Regions from separate parts of the Paenibacillus baimaensis genome, predicted to be linked through region 2. Evidence: riboswitches for the same ligand, from Rfam matches in the RefSeq annotation. Region 2 holds a riboswitch; each other region holds the start of a gene.
The links. A riboswitch is a leader RNA that binds a small molecule or an ion and turns the genes downstream of it on or off. The one in region 2 is predicted to bind cyclic di-GMP.

Region 1 (5,757 bases), on a different contig from region 2:
ACATGTAGCAAATCCAGCTGATCCAGCAGCAATTAGCGCCGCATTAACCGCAGGCGTTCAAGATTCCTTCATTTTCGGTCTCATTCTTGCCATCGTGGGTCTGGTTGTATCTCTCTTTATTAAATCTTCTCGTGTAAAATAAGAACGTCAAACAAGCCAGAGAGCATGTATGTTCATCCTCTTCCGGCTTGTTTTTCTATATGGTGGTCAAGCAAATTGCAGTTCATTACTTCATTTTAACGAATTGGCCATGTTTCCTGATGATAAGCCATATCCCAGAACAGCGTTTCATAGCGGGTCGTATTCAAGAAAATCATTTCCAGCCGATCCAGCTCTGCTTGCGGCTTACCCTCTGTCAAATGATCGAACAGATCCAGGCACCAGCGAGCCAAATCGCCAAATTCCTCTGAGCTGTACATCCGCACCCACTCTCCATACCATTCATGCTCGGACGCTCCTGGTATTTGATTCAGCTCCACCCCGATCTCCCAATAACTCCACATACACGGAAGCAGCGCCGCAACCAGATCAGCCAATGACCCATTGTTCGCAGCGTGCAGCATATAGTGTGTGTAAGCCAGCGTGATGGGAGAGGGTTCGGCTTGCTCCAGCTCGTCTAGCGAAATCCCAAAACGAGCCGCGTATTCGCGATGCAAGGACATCTCCTCATTCATCGTGGAGTTCAGCAGCGCAGCAAACTTGCCCATCGTCCCGATATCATTCGCTTTTACAGCGCCCAGAGCAAATAGCTTCGCATAATCAATTAAATACAAATAGTCCTGAACCATATAGAAGCGAAACTTCTCGATGGGGAGCGTTCCCTGCCCAAGCTCCTGTACAAAAGGATGAGTATGATTTTGGCGCCAGACATGCTGGAGCTTTTCATATAAGTAGGTTGAAAATGTCATCGACAGCTTCCTCTTTTCTTTAAAGGGTTATTTCTTCGTATGTCCCCATTCGTATATAAATTGAAGCATCACTTTGGTGAAATCTACTACCTGCTGGATCGATACCTGCTCGTTGACGGAGTGGGCATTGCCCAAATCGCCCGGTCCATAAATAGCTGCGGGAATACCAGCATCCCCAAACCAGCCCCCATCGGTGACAGTCGGTGATACATCAACAATAGGCTGGCTGTTCAAAATACGCTCGTGAGCCCCTATTAACGCACGAACAGCGGCATGCTGCGGGTCCACCTCCAATGAAGGGAAGATTTCGCCGCGATCTTCAATCATCGACGACCCGCCCCATGTAAACTCAGGGGGATTGTCTCTAAGCCATACATCTCCAGCAGCCACCAGTCTGATATGCTCCTCGATTTCTTTGGCTACTTGTTCATGGGTCTCATTCGGATAAAAATGTACGGTGATCCATAATCGGCATTCATCGGCAATGAACGCGGCATGTCGACCGCCTTCAATGACGGCAGGATTGATCGTACTTGCTCCTGGTGGACAATCCGGATAACTTTTAATTACGGACCAGTGACGCTCCAAATCCTGCAGCCCTTGAATCAACTTCACCATTTTCTCAATAGCGCTTGCGCCGAATAGCTTGCCTCCGGCATGGATCATGCTCCTTCTCGTCGCGTCGTGAAAGGTTTGCTTGCTCTTCACCGTGATCCAGCCTGTAATGACGCCGCCCTGCCCTTGAATATGCAAATCACTCGTATCGACAACAACGGCAAAATCCGCGCTGTACCCGCGTTTGCAGCATTCAAGCGTTCCCGCTTCGCCTATTTCTTCTCCAATCACGGATTGGAACGTAAGGTCACCGGGCAGCCGGATACCTGCTTCATGAAGCAGCTGAGTAGCAAACAGCGCCCCGGCAAGCCCCGCCTTCATATCCGCGGCACCTCGGCCAATGATCGCACCGTCCCTGACAATCGGGGTGAAGGGTGTCGTTTCCCAAGCTTCGTCTGGACTCACCTCAGCCACGTCCATATGACCATTAATAATCAAGCTTTTATACGTATCTGATGCACTGCCTTTTAACACACCAACGACATTCGGATCTCCAGGGTATACGTCCCATTTGTCAATAACAAAGCCCTTATCCTGCAAAAATGCAGCGACAAACTGCTGTGCCTCCTCCGTATTGCGAGCGGGTGGCGCCGGTGTTTGAAACCGGATCAAACGCTCGACCAGATCGATGAGCTCCACCTGTCGCTGGTCTACTTGTTGAAGCAATGCTTCCAGATTTATCTTCACTATCTTAGCCCCCTTCCGTTACATAAAAAGACGCCTCTCCTGAAGAAGAAGCCCTGCTCATAATGATCAAATAGTAGCATACCTGCACGGGTTTACTCAATCGAGTCTTTCGATTCATACCATGTAGCCTTCATGGCTAATACAGGTTGAACTTCATAGTACCCTGTGGTATGATAGGCTCAAATCTAATAACTTTTGAAAAGGGCAAACCTGTCGAAAGGCAGGGACGCAAAGCCACGAGTCTAAAGCATTTTGCTATGATCGTCGGGTCGCCAAGAGGCAACAGTACATTGTACCCTCTTTTGGCTTAATGACAAGGGAGGTTTTTTGCTATGTATTCCAAATTAAAGATTTTCGTTACCTTACTCACCGTTATGCTTTTTCTTATCTCTTCGTTGGTACAAGCAGAAACTGCAAGCGCCAGCGCGCCACTGCAAGCTAGTAATTTAACAGAGCTGGAATTAACAATTCAAGCTGAGCTTGCTAAAAAATCAGATTCCATTACAATCACCTACACAGCTAAAGATACAGAAGATTCGAAAAGTTACGTTCAAGCAATTAAAAATACTATAGACCTTGCACAACGGAATCTTGAGGAAGAACTTTACTGGAATATGAAAGACCTGTCTATGAATATGAAGGGAAGCATCGGTAATATTACGATTACTCTAACGCCACAATATCTTACGTCAGTAGAACAAGACCAATACGTAGACAATGAGGTTGACCGTATTCTGAAGGAAATTCTGACACCAAACATGAACAATCTTGAAAAAGAAGCTGCCATTCACGACTATGTCGTCTCCAATACCTCTTATGAAAATTTAGACGACATTGGTCATACGGCTTACTCAGCACTCTTCAACAAAAAGGCCGTGTGCCAAGGCTATGCGATCCTAACGAATAAGCTTCTCAATAAAGCAGGAATCACAAGTCGGCTCGTGGTTGGTTACATAAATGATGATCCTGCGCAAACGCACATGTGGAATGCAGTAAACATAGATAGCAACTGGTATATGCTTGATACCGTCTTTGACGACCCTACACCTGATAATCCAGGTGTTCAATCTACTAAATATTTTAATGTAACAAATGAAGCTCTTCTGAAAACGGGTCATACTTGGGTGGAAAGCGATTATCCGATTGCAAAATAAGATATGATTGTTAAGAAAAAGGGACCCTCGGCCCCTTTTTTACTGCATGTATGACTAAACGAGTATCATCTGTCTCATTGCTGCATGTTACCAATGTAAGAATTTGATCATCCTTTTGCAGATTCACAGCCGCCTGATACATAGATTTTTTTCGATATTGGTCTAAATCAAGAAGAAACGCATCGTCGTTTTCATATGAAATATCGACAGTATCTTTTCTAGCGTCAATGGTATAAACGGAAAATATTTCCCAATCGCTCATTTTCCCTTGTATTCCCCAATTAATATTGCGGTGCTCCGCAAAAAAATCTTTGTTTTTATAATTACCAAGGCTTCCGAACATGGAGCCATCTATCATATTATGTCCATAAATGACAAGATTACGTTGTTCTTGATTCGTGTCCAGACGGTAATCCATAAACACACTGCCATAAATGGACTTTTTACCTGATGCGTCTCTGTTTAAGTAATAATCATTGTCTTTATGCTGTAGGACCGGATAATCGACACTAGTGCCGTCAACACGGAGCCATCCAATGATTTCTTTATTAATAGCCAATAAACTTTGGAATCTCTCATTTTCCGTTGGGCCTTTGGCTACAGCGCTTGCTTCTTTGGTTAGTTCAGTGGACTCATTTGCCTGTTCTGTATTGGGTTGTGCTTTTGTATGGTATAGACTTAACATCTGATTTTTTAACTGAAGTGAATTGTTTCTTTCGGTATGTTGTATATAGGCATCCATACTTATAAGCACGAATCCAGCACATACCAATATGGAAGCTGCCCAATAAAAAAATCTATAACTTCTAGCAGCAGGTTGGGGAAATTGCTTTGTCATAAGATTCTCCTCTCTCCTATGAACTCGTAATAGCTTGTGTATACGATTGAAGTGAAACAGAGGCACATGATGTGCCCCTGCTTGTAGGATTTTATTTTCTGCGTTGCTGCCAACGTGTAGCTCCAAATACCCCAAGTCCAGCAAGTACCAAAGCTAGTCCTGTCAGATAAAAGTTGCTATAAGCCTCTTGGCCTGTTTTCGGTACTAGGGAAACTACCGGTTCAGAGGCCTTTTTATTGCTATTTGGAAGTACATTGACCGTAACATCATGGAAATTAATATCTCCATTCTCATCCTTGATACCGATGGTAAAGGTATCTTTGCCGTTAAAGCCTTCCTTCGGTTTATACACCCATTTTCCATCATCCGTTAATTCAACAATTCCATTTTGAGGCTCAACTTCAAGCGTATACGTCTTCGGAACCGTTATATTACCCGTATCCACTATCGACGGCACTGCTCCTGCTACGGGGGTATCCTGATCCGTAGTTACAGGTTGTGCTGGAGTTGGCACTGGAACTGTTACTGGAGTCGGCTCTGGTGCTGGCACTGGAATCGTTCCTGGAGTCGGTTCTGGTGTTGGCACTGGCGTTGTTCCTGGAGTCGGCTCTGGTGTTGGTACTGGAGTCGGTTCTGATGTTGTTGGCTCTGGTGATGAACCGCCACCGCCACCACCGCCTCCTCCTCCGCCACCTGAGTAAAGAATATAAACCCCGGCATCTATCGTTCTGTTATCGTCTCCAGAAAGCAATATAATAGGATCCGTAAAACCTAAATTATTGACATCTGAATCGATAGTTTTGTCCGTCCCCATGTTCTTAGGTGTATATATATAACCGTTACCGGCCACGAAACCTACTACATAAGAACCTGGCACCAGATTGTCAAACAGATAATTGCCGTTAGCATCCGTGACGGTTGTTGCAATAACTACAGCTGGCGCATCGGAACGATACAGGTTAACTGTAACATTCGCAACACCTTCATCGTTCACATCCTGTATACCGTTCACATTGAAATCTCTAAATACTTTGTCGCCGAGTTTAGCTAGCTTGTAGAAACCAGCATCCACGGTTAAATCATTAATAGTTGTGCTTAATGTAAGGGTATGGCTGAAGCTTGTTGTGATGTCTCTATCCGAATCTTTGCTGTCATCTGTTCCTGCATTTGCCGGACTTTCCTTGTACCCGTCTGGTTTAAGGAATTTCACCTTATAGTTACCTACGAGAATAAGGTCTGTAAACAGATAGCGTCCACCTGCATCTGTAGTTCGGGTACCCAGCAGCACATTCGTATCTGCATCATACAACTCAACGGTTACTCCCGGAATGCCTGGTTCTCCTGCATCCTGTATGCCGTTTGCGTTCAAATCATGCCAGACAATGTCTCCGATAGAACCCTTGGTAGAATTATAAATTCCAGCATCCACGGTTCTGTTATCGTCTCCAGAAAGCAATACAACAGGTTCCGTAAAACCTAAGTTATTGACATCCGAATCCATGGTACGATCTGTCCCTGCATTCTTTAAAGTAAAGCTATAGCCGTTAACAGCCGT
Region 2 (5,757 bases):
AGAAGGAACCCTTTTGTATGTGATTGCGGGGGCTTGCTGGAGGTCAGGCAAGATTATCGGGGCTTAGATGGGGAAAGGTTAAAACTGGAGTTCGACAACAGATTGGCCGATCGAATGTCATCATGGGCAAGTGGTGTGTGGAGGTATAAGGAATTGATTGCTCCGGAATTGCCGGATGCTTATATAACGAGCAGATATGAAGGGAATACAGGCCTATACCCGTCAGCGACCTTGGCTGAATTTGCCGGTGTACGCGGGCTGATGTTGAAGGCACAGAGCGAGAATCCGAGCGGCTCGTTTAAGGATAACGGCATGGCGGTTGCGGTTTCCTATGGCCGTTCGTTGGGCTATAGACGGTTTACCTGCACATCAACAGGAAATACGTCGTCCTCACTCGCTATGTACGCTGCATGGGCGGGCTGCTCTTCGTATGTTTTTCTTCCCAAACACCATATTTCGATGAATAAAGTTTTGCAGACGCTCGCCTATGGCGCACAGGTGATATCATTTGAGGGTACTTATGATGATGGAATCCGTTTTAGCGAGCTTCATAGTGAGCAGCTCGGCTTATATGTATGCAATTCGATCAATCCGTTCCGAATCGAAGGTCAGAAGAGCATTGTATTTGAAATTGCCCAGCAGCTGCGTTGGCAAATGCCGGATTGGATCGTAGTTCCGGGAGGTGCATTAAGCAATGCAACTGCATTGGGCAAAGGCTTGTACGAGCTAAAGGAGCTCGGGATGATTGATAAGCTGCCACGCGTTGCCGTTGTTCAGGCGGAGGGGGCCAGTCCGTTTCACCAGATGGTTGCTCAAGGAGATGCCCAGCTTAAGCCTGTAAGGAATCCCTATACACGGGCAACGGCAATGAATATCGGGAATCCGCCCAGCTGGAAGAAGGCACTGCAGTATGCTATCAAGTATACGAAAGGTGTGACCGTATCGGTGACTGACGAGGAAATCATGCTGGCCAAAGATCGAATCGACCGCAGCGGTATCGGCTGTGAGCCTGCATCTGCAGCTTCAGTAGCAGGGCTGAAAAAGCTTGCTGCTGCCGGTATTATCGATAAGGAATGCACAGCGGTGTGTCTGCTTACCGGACATATTTTGAAGGATACGGAGGCGATAGAGGCATTGTATAAAGGCACCTTGGCACCTTCAGAAGCAGCTCCTTCCGTCCTGCATACACCCGATCTGACTCTGGACGAGGTGCGTCGATTTATTACAGAACTGTAATAACCGTCAAATAGCTATATAATGGGTTGATTTCCGAGAGTGGTTTCTTTACAATAAGGAGAAAAGCATACAGGGAGTGGGCAGAGGAAATGAACGTTAAAATTTCACGTAATGCAGCGAAAGTCTTATTGGCTGAGCTGGAAAAAGAAGAAGACAAAGATTTAAAGGTTCGCATCTATATTACGCATAGCCATGGTGACCATGCGCATTATGGTATGGGGATGGACAAGCCGACTGAAGATGACGTTGTAGTTAGCACCGATAAAGGAATTGATGTGGTTTTGAAGAAGGACGAGCCTTTACTGGATGGAATCCGCATCGATTATTTCTACACACCGGAGGAAGGCTTTGCAGTCACCAATCCGGGTAAAGGGAATCACGGCGATCACTAAGCTGTGTATTCATGGGATATGAGAGGATTTGTAAGTTATGGCAAACGATATTCGCGTCTGTGATAAGTGCAAGCATATGAAGATGAAGACGGCCGTATCCAAGCTGCAAAAGCTGGCCCCGGACGCTGACATCAAAGTAGCCTGCAAATCTTATTGCGGTCCCTGCTCACGATTTGCTTTTATATATATTAATGGGCGTTATGTGACTGGGGCTACTGAGGACGAGGCAATTGAAAAGGTTAAGAAATATGTAAAATAATTATATGTGGTTTTACATGAAGGGGGCGAAAGCCCTCTTTTGTGTTAGGAAAATTTATATTTTCATGTTCAGTTACTTCTCAGGATGACATCAAAGGGTACGATAGTGACCTTGTAATATCATAGTGTCATTTATAATTAATGAAAGTTTAGGTAATTAGACTTGTATAATATGATTAATTGGGTCTACAGATTCATTTATAATGAGCTTCTTATCTTATATGCTTAAACTTGTCGAATAATTATAGCTCAATTCTCGATAATGGCAAAGCAAGTGGAAACTTGTGACGCAAAACTATAGGGGCTTACGGTGCAAGCAAGATGCACCCAGCCAGCCAGCTGCCGAAGGTACTGTGATGCGCATATAACTGCGACTCCTGACCAGTGGATCAGGAGTCTTTTTGTTTGAGAGATAAGAGAGGTGGATCATAGATGAACGAAAATAGAAATTTGATGACAAGAACCGGATTTTATACGAAGGTTGGCACCGACATGATCGGCATTTATTTGTCGAATGATGGCCCCAAGATGTTTATTAACCGTGAGATATTTGATTTGCGGAATCCATGGTGGGATGTAGAAATGGTGATGGGGAAAACCGGACATCTGATAACATTCTACTGGCGCGGAGAGGTCAAGCTGTCGATTCGCTGTGATCTGGAAAATGACTTATTTGTTAGCTTATATCACTATTTAAGCTTTCGTACTAATGAGCAGAGTCTCGCCTAAGTAGAGAATGGAAATAATATTGACATGCGATGTAGATAAATAAAATGGAATCTGGTTATATTTAGGAGATTATGCAGGTGTATCTTGGAGCTGACACGGCCAAAGGTATGCTTTTTTCTGCTTCCAGCTATTGTCTCTATTAGGTCCATTGTTTATAATAATAGATAGATTACTATAGTTCAACGGGACTATATAGGAGGAAAGACCATGCGTTTAATTACACGATCCGACTTTGATGGCTTGGTATGTGCAATGCTCTTTAAAAAAATGGGAATGATCGACGAAATGAAATTCGTTCATCCGAAGGATATGCAGGATGGATTGGTTGAAGTCAATGAAAATGATATTTTGGCGAATGTCCCGTATGTACCCGGCTGCGGTTTATGGTTTGACCACCATTCGAGTGAGTTGGAGCGGACAGGCCCAGAAATCGTATATAAAGGCGAGACCCGTGTCGCACCAAGCGCTGCCCGTGTTGTATATGATTACTATGGTGGCAAGGAACGTTTTGGTGATATCGATAACATTATGCAGGGTGTGGATAAAGCGGATTCCGCGCAGTTCTCTGCAGATGATATTTTGAATCCTTCAGGCTGGGATTTATTGTCCTTCATCATGGATGCCCGCACTGGATTAGGACGCTACCGTGATTATAGAATCAGCAATTATCAGCTGATGGAGGATTTGGTCGATCACTGTGCGACGATGACGGTTGACGAGATTATGCAGCTGCCGGATGTTGTAGAGCGGACAAAGCGTTATTTTGAATTGGACGTCGACTATAAAGCGATGTTAAAGCAGCATACATATGCAGACGGCAATGTGATTGTCACCGATCTGCGCAACGTGGAAACGATTTATCCGGGCAATCGATTTATGGTGTACGCCTTGTATCCGGAACAAAATATTTCGATCTGGATCGTCGATGGCCGAAACAAGCAAAATTGTGTGTTTGCCTGCGGTCACAGCATTATCAATCGTACCTCCAACACCGACGTAGGCGCTTTGATGCTTGCAAATGGCGGCGGCGGGCATAAGGCGGCAGGAACGTGCCAAGTCCCTTATGATGATGCCGGCAAGGTGCTGCATGAGCTGGTTGAAACGATGAAGCAGAACGGATAATGTAGTTAGAATTAGCATTAAACGCATAAAGAATCAGGTACCGGAGCTGCGCCGTTTGGTTGCGCTGTTCCGTGAGCCTGATTCTTTTTTTGCTGCGTTTATCCAATTGTGATTTTACCTTCAGGATAGTGGTACAGTTCCTTTTTATTTTTGGGCTGCAAGGCGTATGAGAGCGTGACGGGTCCTAATCTTCCCGCATACATCATCAGAATTATCACTATTTTTCCAGTGAATGTTAAATGCGGAGTGAGTCCCATACTCAGTCCAACCGTTCCAAAAGCAGAGGTGGTTTCAAACAAGATCATTAAAAAAGAATAGTCGTGTGTAGCAAGCAGCAGCATGGTTACAATGAAGATGAGCAGCAGGGAAAGGAAGGTTACGGTAAGAGCACGATGTGTGTACTCTTGCGCCAAACGGTATCGAAACAGCACAACATCTTCTTTTCGCCGGATCATCGTAATCATGGCTCCAATCAGTATGGCAAAGGTAGTTACTTTAATTCCACCGCCCGTTGATCCAGGAGCTGCACCGATAAACATCAGGAGGATCATGAAAAACTGGGTAGCCTGCCTCAAGCTCGTTATGTCTACCGTGTTGGTGCCTGAGGATCTTGTACTGACTGATTGAAAAAAAGCAGCGAGGATCTTATCAAATACAGGTAAGGGACCCAGCGTATGGGTGTTGGAAAATTCAAAAATAAAAATGACAAGCGCTCCAAAAACGACCAAAAAGCCTGAAACGGAAAGCACAATTTTACTATGAAGGGAAAGCTGTCGTGTTTTTGGGTAATCAATGAGTTCGGACATCACGATGAAGCCGATTCCACCCAAAATGACGAGGATCATCGATACCGTATTAATCACAAAATCGTCGACATAAGGCGTCAGGTTCCTGTAACCACCAACGAGCTCGAATCCGGCGTTATTGAACAATGACACAGCGTGGAACACTCCATAGTATATGGCTTTGCCCAAGGGCATTTCAAAGGACCAGCGGATCGCAAAGATGCAGGCGGCTATACTTTCTACAACTAAGGAATAGACCACCACATTTTTGATGAGTCGGACGATGCCTTCGATCGATATTTGGTTCAACGATTCCTTCAGGACAAGTCGTTCCCTCAAGGAGATTCGTTTTCTGACGACGATCGCGAACCAGGTGGTCATGGTCATGAATCCCAATCCGCCCAGCTGCACCATGACTAGCAGGACAATTTGTCCGAAATGAGTGAAATGGGTTGCCGTATCGACCAGAATCAAACCGGTTACACAGGTTGCCGAGGTCGCCATAAATAAGGCATCAATATAGCTGAGCGAACTTCCTTCGACAGAAGCAGCTGGCATCCACAGCAAGAACGAGCCCAGGACGATAATGACCGCAAACCCCAAGGCAAGTGTTTGTTGAGGGCTTAGCTTGATAGGTTTCCAATGGATACGACTCAGATCAATCACCTCATAATAAAACCCTGATGTCAAAGCATCAGGGCGATTGTATTCTTAAGATTCCCGACGTGGACCATACAATCCACCCGGAGCAAAATACTGAAACAAATGGCACTCAATCCGTCCATTATACAGCTTGCGCTTTTTGTCAGCAGGTCGGCTCATGAAGTGCTCAACCTGCTTGTTCGGATTCAAAATAAAGCTGGACCATGTTGGCAGATGAAGGGCGAGCAAGCCAAGGTCACGGAGAACCTTGTCCACTTCTTTCAGATCTCCCAGACGCTCTCCATATGGAGGATTGGTAATGATACAGCCGTAATCGCCTTGTGGTTTGGCTTTGGCCACTGGAAGCACCTGGAATCTTAATTCACGCGCAAGTCCGGCTGACTTGGCCGCGGCGAGTGCGATGTCAATCGCATTCTTATCAATATCCGAGCCGATAATTTCGAGTGGCACATCGTCTTTTACCAGATCATAAGCCTCATCCCTGGCTTGGTCCCATAGTGATGCGGGAATTATCGGCCACGCCTCAGCAGCAAAAGAGCGTCGTTGCCCCGGAGCGATGTTCCAGCCGATCA
Region 3 (5,757 bases), 150 kb from region 2:
TCGAGTGAGTTTGAAGCCATTCATCCAGAGCAGCTTCCACAGACAGCAGCCATTGATGAAAGCAGCCAGGATTCAACAGAGAAAATAGTGAAACCTGCTGCTGAGCAAGGGGCTTCGAAAACTGTAGATACTATGAATGTAGATTCTATCGAAAATGAAACTAAAGAAGAGGACAAAGAAAAAAAACTCATACCTGTCGGTTAACAGAGAAAGCCCCGCACCGGATACCCAATTCCGAGCGGGGCTTTTTGGAAATTAGCACAGCACAACGTCACTCTTTATTGCTTGGACTTTAAAGTACCAAGTGTTGCATGTTCATCTATATCTTGAAGTCTGCGCCCCTTCGCAACTTTCAGCCTCTGAGCCGTGTAGATGCCCGTATGTCCAGAGCTTAAATAACTGATCACAACAGCAACAAACATGTAGACTGCCGCCTCGGAGCCAAACAGCTCAATACCCAACAAAAAGCAAGCGATCGGAGTATTCGTTGCTCCGCTAAACACGGCAATTAAGCCAATCCCCGCCAAAAATGGACCATGCAGCTGCAATAGAGTACCCAGCGTATTCCCCAAAGTTGCACCTATCACAAACAACGGCGTCACCTCTCCACCCTGGAAACCAGACCCTAGCGTAATCGAAGTGAAAATCAGCTTCCATAAAAAAGCGAAAGATGCCGTTGTTTCTTGAAAGGAGTCATTGAGCAGCGGTAATCCCAATCCGAGATAATCCCTTGACCCGATCGCCAATGTCAGCACAATGATCATACAACCACCGACAAAGGATTTCCATGCGGCATTTCTGAATAGTCTTGTAAATATAGCCTTCAGCTTATGGGTTAGCTCACTGAACAGCCGGCTTGTCAAGCCAAATAGGATCGCCGCGGCCGCAACCTTCAGCAGAACGACCGCACTGAGCGGCGGCACTTGCCCCATCGAATAATGAGCGTGCATCACTCCCCATCCTAACGTCACCGCATGTCCAACCAAACTTGCAATCAGGCACGGAAGTAAGGCCTCATAGCTGATCAGACCGATGATTAACACCTCCATACCAAAGACAGCCCCTGCAAGCGGGGTTCCGAACACCGATCCGAAGCCTGCGCTGATACCGCACATTAGCAGAATTTTACGATCGTCCGGATGAATACGCAGCAGCTTGCCCAGATACTCGGACAAGCTGCCACCCATTTGAACCGCCGTCCCCTCACGCCCTGCCGAGCCGCCGAATAAATGCGTCAACACCGTGCCGATCAGCACAAAAGGAGCCATACGCAATGGTATGGTTTCACGTCCATCATGAATTTGCTCCAAAATCAGATTATTGCCTTTTATACTGCTGCTGCCATAGGCATGATACATCCAGCTGACCAAAGCACCACCAAGGGGCAGTAAATATAACAGCCACGGATGTTCGTATCGTAAACTTGTAGCCGAATCCAGACTTAACAGAAATAGCGCCGAGGCCGAGCCGGTCATGACGCCTACTAAACTCGCCAGCACCAACCACCACAGTACATACTTGATGAAAGCCAAGTGCTGAAACCTCCGACTACCAGAGAAAGTCCGATCTCCCCATTTTTTCAGCCAGTTGTTCATATTCCTCTTCCACTCCCCGAACACTCTTTCACGTAATAATACCTCTCATGACATACAGGCGCAAGAAATTAATCCGACTTAGGGCATAATTGATATGACGAATCCCCATCAAACTTTAGCAGGATGTGCTCAATCACCTTTTTATTCCATATGAGTAGATGTTAAAATATTACTATTCAAAGGAGGAAGAAAAATGGATGACACTTCTGATCTAAACCCCATCGACTATGCTCAAATCATTGTAAAGATTAACGCTTCGATACAGCCTGCAAGCAAGTTTGTCAAAGAGCTGTATGAGCATCCTGATAAGAAATGGGATCCCGATAAACGCATCCTGAATTTAAAGGAAGAGTTAATTTCATTTGTGCATTGTCAACATGAGATTTTAGCATTAAATGTGCCTGATCTATTTTTAGTCGAGCACGTACAACTTATGTCGGCCTATCAAGATATAACTAACGGAACTCAAGAAATGATCCATAGCTTTGATACCAACACCGGTGTACTGAACTCAAATCGTTATGACTCCGGCTATGCATTACAAAAAGAAGCTATCCATAAAATCATACCTGTTTTGCAAACCATCATCAGAAAACTAACTCCATAAAGGCACATAGGCCCTTAGCATATGCTCGTTAAATGGCATCAAAAAAAGAGCTGTATGTCTACAGCTCTAACATTTATAAGTATTTAATTTTGATATTTAATAAATTTATTCAATTTTCGATCAAGCATTACACTAAGTTGGACCAAGAGAGGGTCATGTAAACTTTCCGTTTGATCGTACACATTGACCATGCAATTTTTTAAGGCTTCAATCTCTGCAACAAGCAAAACCAATCTTACTTTTTGAAGCTGTCTACTTTTAGTAAGCTCCATACACATTCCTCCTTTGATTTTAAAAAAGAGAGTATTTCGGTAACTGGCTGGCATAGTCGCATTGACTTTAGCCCCTAATAGTTTTGCGTCCCCATTTTTCAATGGCTTTGCCTTTTTCGATATTGCGTATGCGATTCTATTATACTACAAATATCGCTATTTTTTATAGAATTAAAGCACTAAATCTTCGACATTATTTTCGTTTTTATTGAATTTTTTGTCATTTATTATTATTCTGCCCCCTTTATATGGAGATATTTAATATTGGGGGGGAACTTGCTCTTTTCAATGACAATTACCCATTTTTGCATCTGTCCAATCACGTATCCGCTAACATTCATAAGATGCACTATACAAGGCGCGAGGAGGGATAAACATGGGTGCACTCGGAGTTGGCGGAAGCTGTGCAAGTTGTGCAGGTTATGGTCTTGGAACTACTACAGCCGTGATTCTTGTTCTCTATATTCTGCTTGTTATTATTTTAAGAACATTTTAAAGTAGTGATCTAACCACCTCCCAATCAACTCGGGAGGTGGTTACTGACTACCATTTCGGTGTCTGGACACTGAACTGGGACTGCACTCAATTAAATTTCAAATTATCATGTGTAAGACAAAACCATTAGTTAAAATCTTCGGAATCATAGGAAGAAATCTTATCAAATATCACGACTTCATGTCTCGCTGAGAACGGACCTTTTTTCAATGGATTTTCAAATGTGTAGCGCGATGGACCTATACCAGCGGATTTAGCATCATACCAAGCAACGAAAGCATTATAGTCAGCTGCAGATAGGATAAACTCTTCTACCTTGCCGTCTGTTAAAGTAATACTTAAAGCAGTTCCTATGGTAATTTCAGCTACTTCAGCAGGTATTCCACTGCCGCTGATGCTGTATTCATCGTAATTAAATTTTAAAATCTTGTCGAAAATCAGATTGTTTTTACGAACTGAAAAAGAACCTTTTAGGTGCTGATTAACGAAAGTATATTTGGCCGGACCTGTACCTGCTGCTTTGGTATCGTACCAATTGAGGAAAGCAGTTAATTCCGTTTTGGAAATATTGTATTCAAACGTATCTCCATTCGTCATGGTTGTAGTAAGGATGACTCTACTTGTACCCATAGGTGTAGCTGAGGCTTCGTTGGAGTTGGCGCTTTCTCCACCTGCACTTAAAGCTGTAATTACATAATAATACTTAGTTCCGTTTATGACTGTGGTGTCTGTATAAGGCGAACCGTAAACGTTGCTGGCAACCGTGGTATATGGGCCACTTGTAGTTGTGGAACGTTTGATGTTGTAGCCGGTAGCTCCAGTTACGGAAGACCAAGTCAGAATAACCTGGGCATCTCCTGCTGCAGCTACCAAATTTGTTATTGCCGGTATGGAGGGAACCGCCCTCTCCATCATTTCCAATTCGTGAATATCAAGATTCACATTGTAGGTAGTTGATCCATTATTGGCACTTATATTAATTCTATATTTTTTAAAAGCAGTATTATTATCAAATGTAAAAGCCTTCGAATCACCGTCTACCCAGTGGGTTATATTATCCCTTGAATCGAGTATTGTCCAATTCACATTATCGTTAGTTCCTTCAAACGTCCACTTTTTAGGTGCATCGTTAGCATAGGGAACATTTGAATAACCGCCAAAATCGAGTACATACCTAACTACGATCTTACGCAAAGGAAATTCATAGGCCAACCACCCTTGCGTTGCATTTGTTCCCCAAGCATTATAATTACTAGTTGAAGAAGAATATTTCTTTATTCCATCAAAAGCTTTCCAGGCAGGTAAAGTACCGTCCCGTCCTGTGTATTCATCACTCGCCGTCACAATTCCACCTGCAGATGTATTGGAAGTCATAATCGGAATGATATTGTTTGTATAGAGAATGGCACTAGCTTGCGGAAATGAGAAAGCACTATCTGATTGTCGACTTTCTCCATCCGGATTTATTGCAGTAACTTTGTAATAATATTCAACTCCATTTAGAACTGTATTATCAGTATAGGAGGCTACTGCTACGTTAGAGGCTATTTTTGTATAGTTTCCATTTATTGTTTCTGATCGGTACACATTGTAACCTACAGCTGTAGCTAAAACTTTCCAAGACAAATTAGTTAAAGCATCACCTGTAACCGCCACTAGATTAGTTGGGTAAGTTAGTCGATCCGACATTTCCATTTCTGCAATCGCCACATAGCCCGGTATCGTATGTGTATCAATCCAGAATACTCTCCAATATCTAAAGCTATTTGTTGGAGTCCAAAAAAAATCTTGTTTGCTTCCATTTTGAAGTGCTACTCCAGTAAACTGATCTACCCAATCTATATTATTCGAGGAACCTTGAACTTTAAAGTTTTTCATACCTGCACCATAACCCATTACAGCATCGGCTTGATATTTTAATTTTGCAATTGCTCTAGAATCATTAAAATCCACCTTTATCCACGAATTAACTCCACTGCCAGAGAAAAATGAACTTGTAGAATTGCCCCCGTCCCAAACATTGTCAAATGCTTTTGGCGCTGCGTAACTTAAGCTATAGATAGAACTAGCAGTAAAAGCAGTAGTTGGCAACCCATCTGTTAAATCATTTGAGTATTCATCTTCTGCATAAACCACGACTCCAAAAATAGACATTAAAATTAACACAAATCCAATTAAAGCTATCAATTTCTTTCTCAAAACAAATCTCTCCCTTATTTACCAATATATTATGTATAAGACAAATAGTAGATTACAATAATTTACATCAGATGTCCAAACATATATAACCATATATTGTAAATAAAGGATCGTATTATCATAATTCTTATAGGTAAAAAAATAGAAGACTTGACCATGAGGAGTATGATTTTAAAACTGAATTGAATTTGTTCTTGTAGTAATCAGTACGGATTCGAAAACGATAGATTAATATAGATCTGTATACTATAATGGTTAATGTTTCTAAATAAAAGAATATGTGGGGTACATATGAACAAAAAACGGCTTTTATTCGTGATATTGAGTTCTGTTATCATTTTGTTAAGTGGCTGTGTTAAAGGGGATTTTCATGTAACGGTGAACCGGGATCAGTCTGCTGAGCTGGATTACAAATTGGCCTTAAGCTCTCAGCTAATCGGATTAATGAGTATGAATAGTGCAAATAAGACGGATATGTTAGGTGAATTAAAAAAGAATTTTGAAACGGATGGATACCAGGTCTCACAGTATAAAGATGGAGATTACCAAGGTGTACAAGCCAAAAAGCATGTTAAGGATGTTAAGGAAA
Region 4 (5,757 bases), on a different contig from region 2:
TCGCCAACCCCATGGCGCTCCGCATTCGCCTGAGCCACCGCAAGCGCAGCCGGCGATATGTCTGAGCTCATGACGCGCCACTGCGGGCACTGCACAGCGAGGCTCACCGCGATCGCCCCGCTCCCGGCACCAATGTCGGCGATAAGCGGCCGACCTGCAGCTGCACCTTCGGTATCTGCCCTATGCTTCGCCTCCAGGACTTCACCAGTAGCCCCGCCTTGAGCAGGCTGCTCATCCAAGTCCGGATCTCGATCAACTCCCGATTTCACGCAGCTTCCTTCCAATCCAACAACCATCTCCGGCCACAGCTGCTTGCCGATCAGCACGATCTGCTCAACCAGCAGCTCCGTCTCCGGCCGCGGAATCAGCACCGCTGGTGTCACCATGAAGGGGAGCCCATAAAACTCCTGCTCCCCGAGGATATACTGCACCGGTTCGCCAGACGCCCTGCGAGCAAGAAGCTCTCTCCATCGAGCTTCTTGCTCCTGCGGGAATGGCTCCTGCCAGCTAAGCAGCATCTCACTGCGCGTTAACCCAAGCAGATCCTGCAGCAGCAGCTCTGCACTGTTGGCAGCCTCACTCGCCCCGTGCTGCAACAAAAAAGAAGAAGCCTCCACATAGGCTTCACGAATAGTCAACTTATGTTCGAAGGACATCTGTTTACGCTTGCTCTCCCCGATCCATCAATTCCGATTGCGCGGCAATCGTCAGCGTGGAAATCAGCTCATCCATATCTCCATTCAAAACCGCATCCAGACGATGCAGCGTCAGACCGATACGATGATCAGTCACACGGCTTTGCGGATAATTATAAGTCCGAATTCGTTCGCTGCGGTCACCGGTGCCGACCTTGCTTTTCCGGTCGCCCGCATACTTGTTCATTTCTTCCTGCTGAAACTTATCAAAAATCCGCGCACGCAGCACCTGAAGCGCCTTTTCCTTATTGGAGTTTTGCGATTTGCCATCCTGGCAAGTAGCCATAATCCCCGTTGGAACGTGAAGCACACGAACTGCTGATTTGGTTGTATTAACCGACTGTCCGCCCGCGCCGCTGGAGCAGAACGTATCGACACGGATGTCACTGTCATGAATTTCAATATCGAATTCTTCCATCTCCGGCATAACCGCTACGGTAGAAGTCGATGTATGAATCCGTCCGCCCGATTCCGTCGTCGGAATCCGCTGCACACGGTGCGCGCCGCTCTCATACTTCAGCTTGCTGTAGGCACCCTTGCCGTTAATGGAAAAAATAATTTCCTTAAAGCCACCCAGATCATTCATGCTGACATCCATAACCTCAGTCCGCCAGCCTTGAACATCGGCAAACTTCGTATACATCCGGTATAGATCGGAGGCAAACAATGCCGCCTCATCTCCGCCAGCCGCGCCGCGGATTTCCACAATGACGTTCTTGTCATCATTCGGATCCTTGGGCATCATCAGGATATTAATCCGCTCTTCAAGCTCTGTCTTACGCTCCGACAGCTCATCCAGCTCCATTTTTACAAGCTCGCGCATGTCCTCATCCAGCTTCTCGTTCTGCATTGCCCGTGCGGCATCATATTGCTCGACAACGCCTTTATATTCGATATAAGCGTCATAAGCTTCCTGCAAGTCCGACTGCTCCTTGGAATACTCGCGCAGCTTCTTTGTGTCGCTCGTTACGTCAGGATCACACAGCAGCTCGCTCAGCTTCTCATAGCGACCTGCCAACGACTGTAACTTGTCAATCATACCAATCACTCCTTATCCGTTAGTTAAGACCACATCATCCGTATAGGTTCAAATGACCAACCACTATGCTTACATCGTTCCCGCGTCCGATGCCTCGCTATACGTTGAAGCGGAAATGCATCACATCTCCGTCCTTCACGACGTATTCTTTTCCTTCCAGACGTACCTGGCCTTTTTCCTTGGCGCCATTCATCGAGCCGGCATTGACCAGATCCTGATAGGCAACAACCTCAGCTCGAATAAAGCCACGTTCAAAATCGGTATGAATCACACCCGCCGCTTGCGGTGCTTTGGTCCCCTCGACAATCGTCCATGCACGAACCTCTTGTACGCCAGCTGTAAAATACGTATATAAACCGAGCAGTCGATAAGCGGCTTTAATCAGACGGTTCAAGCCCGATTCCTGCAAACCGAGTTCTTCCAGGAACATCGCCTTATCCTCGCCTTCCAGCTCCGCAATTTCCGATTCTACCTTGGCACTGATCGGCACAACTTCCGCACCTTCAGCCGCGGCGAACTCGCGAACCTTTTGCACATAAGGGTTATCATCAGCAGTAGCCACTTCATCCTCACTTACATTGGCTGCATACAGCATCGGCTTCATTGTCAATAAATGCAGATCGCGAATCAGCAGCTTCTCATCAGCGCTTAATTCCACACTGCGCGCAGGCTGGTCGTTATACAAGGCTTCCTTCACACGCTCCAGGCATTCGACCTCAGCTGCATACTTTTTGTCGCCGCCCTTAATATTTTTACGCGAACGCTCGATCCGTTTTTCAACCGATTCAATATCCGCCAATACAAGCTCCAAATTAATCGTCTCAATATCGCTAACCGGATTGATGCCGCCGGATACGTGTGTAATGTTCTCATCCTCGAAGCAGCGCACTACGTGAACAATCGCATCCACCTCACGGATATGAGCCAGAAACTTGTTGCCAAGTCCTTCTCCCTTGCTCGCGCCCTTAACCAGACCGGCAATATCGACAAATTCAAAAGCTGTAGGCACTACGCTCTTAGGTATGACAATTTCCGTCAGCTTAACCAGACGCTCATCAGGAACCTCTACCACACCGACATTTGGGTCAATTGTACAAAAAGGGTAGTTCGCCATTTCGGCGCCTGCCTGTGTTATCGCATTAAATAAAGTGGATTTTCCTACGTTCGGCAGACCCACGATTCCAGCTTTTAAAGCCATGTATAGGACAACTCCTTAATTAAATGTTTTCCGTATCCCTAAATAGTTATTATATCGCATTTAAAGAACTATTGTCACTATGCAAAAAAATCCGCCTGAGGGGCGGAGTCAACCAAGCTTATGCCGTTATTGATTTACTTGAATGTACGCTTTATCATTTCCAAATTCTTTTTGCTAAAGTGCGCTTCCACCTGTTTTTTCAATACATAAGCTCTTAATGAATTGGCTTTGTCTGAAGCCAGCTGCACGTATTGGGCCCCGTAATAATAACCGCCCTCGATCTTTTCACGTCTGATGACCTCGCATACGCAAGGAAATGAAAAGCCCAGATCCAATTCGGCATCTACGACTGAATCGTGCCCAAGATCGAACTCGTCCCGGACAGTAAATCCAAGTCCACTCACACTTATATTTTGAACGGTCAGCCCAACAGCCTTGCTTAACGGTTGCTTTTCATTCGTATCCAGACGGATCAGCTTATGGATTGTGCCCTTTTCACTGACCTCAATCCGGGGATTGCTGCGCTTTTCTATAAACCGCTGCCGATTTTGCGGTGGGTTAATCACGATTAGCGAGCCTTCATCCTTGGCCACCACAGTCGATTGGAATGTAAAAATACCTCCCGCTGAATATACGGTCAGTTTCACCGAATCTCCCAGCTCAAAAACCTTGTATTCAGGAATTTCAATTTCCAAAATGTCACCTTCTGCATACGATAACAGACCTGTGGACACAAAATCATTTTTCTCCACAACAGTACGGCTATGAATCAAGACAGTGGACGGGTTTTTGAATATCTCATCCGTGTATTCGTAACTTATGCCTGAGGTTACAGATCTGGATAGCATCGTCATCCCACTCCTCACATTGATATCTCTGTAATTCAATCCTGATTCATGCCGATATAATAATAAAGGCCGCTCTCCGACATCAAGTCTGGAAAACAGCCGTTGCACACCGCTAGTGAAGCTTCATCGGCGGCTAGGCTGTCATAGTCTCTTCATGCAAGAAACCTTAGACCCTGAGCTTTGCGTCCTTGCTTTTCAGCAAGTTTGCCTACGGGTATCATTTGGTGATGAAAATCACAGCATTTTAGGACATAATACCTATATGAGGTGATGCTGTTATTATACGTTCTCGATTTTATCTCTGCAAGCTTTTTTCATGGAATTTACAATAAATTCATTTGTATTTGATGAAAATGTGATATAATGCTCCAAATTAAGGGGAAGGTGATGCCATGACAGCTCAAAATGATCCAAAACCCGAACAATCACTGGAAACGCATTCAATTGTCTTGTTTGATGGCGTTTGCCGATTTTGTAATGGATGGGTACAATTCATTCTACGTCATGATCAGCACGATACGTTCCGATTTGCTCCACTTCAATCCGATTACGCCATACAACTGCTAGCCTCCGGTATATTGAAGAATGAGAACGATTCACTGGATTCGGTTATACTCTGTGAAGGACGTTCTGTCTACACCCATTCTTCGGCAGTTTTGCAAATTTGCAAACGATTAGGGGGTGCCTGGCGTCTGCTCACCGTGTTCACAGCCATACCTAAACCGATTAGAGACGCTGTCTACCGATTCATTGCCAAGCGCAGGTATCGCTGGTTCGGCAAGTACGACAGCTGCATGATTCCCAGTGCAGAGATTCGCAGCAAGTTTATCGGATAATGGCATTTTCCACAGCGATTTCAAGTGATTTGTGCATAACCACCGGGTTATCCACAGCTTTATCCACAGCATGTTCACAACCGAATATTTGTTCCCTGTTTATTCACATCCCAACTGCTAGAAGAGGTGTTTCCTGTGCAAGAGCACATTGAATATATGCAGGCCGCAATTGAAGAAGCACGCAAGGCTGAAGAGCTGCTCGAGGTGCCTATCGGGGCTGTTGTTGTATGGCAAAATCAGATTATTGGCCGCGGCTATAATCTAAGAGAATCCACGCTGGACCCGCTCGCTCACGCAGAACTGATTGCGATCAAGCAGGCCAGTGAGTATTTGCAAGCTTGGCGCTTGCTTGATTGTAAGCTCTACGTCACCCTGGAGCCTTGCCCCATGTGTGCCGGGGCGATTGTCCAGGCACGTATTCCACAGGTCATCTACGGTACGGTGGACCCCAAAGCCGGCTGCGCCGGAACCTTGATGAATTTGCTTCAGGAGGATCGCTTCAACCATCAGGTTGATGTTATTAGTGGCGTCTTGCAGGAAGAATGCAGTCTGCTGCTGACGCAATTTTTCCGCAAGCTGCGGGCGAAACGTGGTTAACGTTTCTTGTGATCCGACGGTCTGCGGTTGCCTCCAGCGAGCAGCCGCAAGCCACCGCCAATAAGCAGGATCGAGACGACTACAGTTTGAAAATAACGATGAAATAATATCGAAATCTGCTCTTTAGGAAACCACCGATCCAATGCAGTGAGCAGCATCTCATCGGTCAGGTAGTAGACCCCTAGAGCGAGCAGCACCATACCTACCCATTTTTGATGATTGACCAGCCAATCGACGATCGGGACATCTTTTAACGGCTCCTGCCCCTGCTTCGAGATGTGCTGAAGCGCATCGAAAAAGCTATAAAACCAAAGAATCGGAATCAGAAATAAAAAGATGGAAAGCCTCAGTACATCGAGAATATATATGCTCAAAAAGAAAGCGATCATCAGCTGCAGTCCGCGTTTTTGCAAGCCGAGATACAGATGTCCCACTCCGGGTACAATGGATAAGAAGGTTGCAATAACTTTACTTCTCTTGCCATCCTCACGACTTGCTTGAAAATCCTCCAGAAACGTCCGGTCCAGCAGCATCTCACCTTGCC

Region 1: another riboswitch for cyclic di-GMP. It lies ahead of OB236_RS17295 (transglutaminase domain-containing protein); the one in region 2 lies ahead of OB236_RS21530 (hypothetical protein).
Region 3: another riboswitch for cyclic di-GMP. It lies ahead of OB236_RS20850 (Spo0E family sporulation regulatory protein-aspartic acid phosphatase); the one in region 2 lies ahead of OB236_RS21530 (hypothetical protein).
Region 4: another riboswitch for cyclic di-GMP. It lies ahead of OB236_RS12775 (PilZ domain-containing protein); the one in region 2 lies ahead of OB236_RS21530 (hypothetical protein).

The regions. Positions count from the first base shown of each region.
Region 1 is NZ_JAOQIO010000069.1:92,684-98,440, reverse strand. It holds gene OB236_RS17310 (DHA2 family efflux MFS transporter permease subunit) at 1-142, shown strand, start outside; gene tenA (thiaminase II) at 237-908, opposite strand; gene OB236_RS17300 (acetylornithine deacetylase) at 936-2,210, opposite strand; cyclic di-GMP riboswitch class I at 2,404-2,487, shown strand; gene OB236_RS17295 (transglutaminase domain-containing protein) at 2,543-3,364, shown strand; gene srtB (class B sortase) at 3,375-4,202, opposite strand; gene OB236_RS17285 (SdrD B-like domain-containing protein) at 4,294-5,757, opposite strand, start outside.
Region 2 is NZ_JAOQIO010000084.1:530,626-536,382, forward strand. It holds gene thrC (threonine synthase) at 1-1,236, shown strand, start outside; gene OB236_RS21520 (heme biosynthesis protein HemY) at 1,326-1,628, shown strand; gene OB236_RS21525 (DUF1450 domain-containing protein) at 1,666-1,887, shown strand; cyclic di-GMP riboswitch class I at 2,141-2,233, shown strand; gene OB236_RS21530 (hypothetical protein) at 2,319-2,615, shown strand; gene OB236_RS21535 (DHH family phosphoesterase) at 2,823-3,737, shown strand; gene OB236_RS21540 (TrkH family potassium uptake protein) at 3,836-5,185, opposite strand; gene OB236_RS21545 (THUMP domain-containing class I SAM-dependent RNA methyltransferase) at 5,234-5,757, opposite strand, start outside.
Region 3 is NZ_JAOQIO010000084.1:382,382-388,138, reverse strand. It holds gene OB236_RS20865 (methyl-accepting chemotaxis protein) at 1-204, shown strand, start outside; gene OB236_RS20860 (voltage-gated chloride channel family protein) at 279-1,595, opposite strand; gene OB236_RS20855 (hypothetical protein) at 1,789-2,202, shown strand; gene OB236_RS20850 (Spo0E family sporulation regulatory protein-aspartic acid phosphatase) at 2,286-2,474, opposite strand; cyclic di-GMP riboswitch class I at 2,510-2,596, opposite strand; gene OB236_RS20845 (sporulation protein YjcZ) at 2,851-2,970, shown strand; gene OB236_RS20840 (discoidin domain-containing protein) at 3,096-5,168, opposite strand; gene OB236_RS20835 (DUF3153 domain-containing protein) at 5,460-5,757, shown strand, end outside.
Region 4 is NZ_JAOQIO010000036.1:138,111-143,867, forward strand. It holds gene OB236_RS12760 (N5-glutamine methyltransferase family protein) at 1-656, opposite strand, end outside; gene prfA (peptide chain release factor 1) at 661-1,734, opposite strand; gene ychF (redox-regulated ATPase YchF) at 1,832-2,932, opposite strand; gene OB236_RS12775 (PilZ domain-containing protein) at 3,067-3,780, opposite strand; cyclic di-GMP riboswitch class I at 3,906-3,999, opposite strand; gene OB236_RS12780 (thiol-disulfide oxidoreductase DCC family protein) at 4,173-4,616, shown strand; gene tadA (tRNA adenosine(34) deaminase TadA) at 4,752-5,213, shown strand; gene OB236_RS12790 (hypothetical protein) at 5,210-5,757, opposite strand, start outside.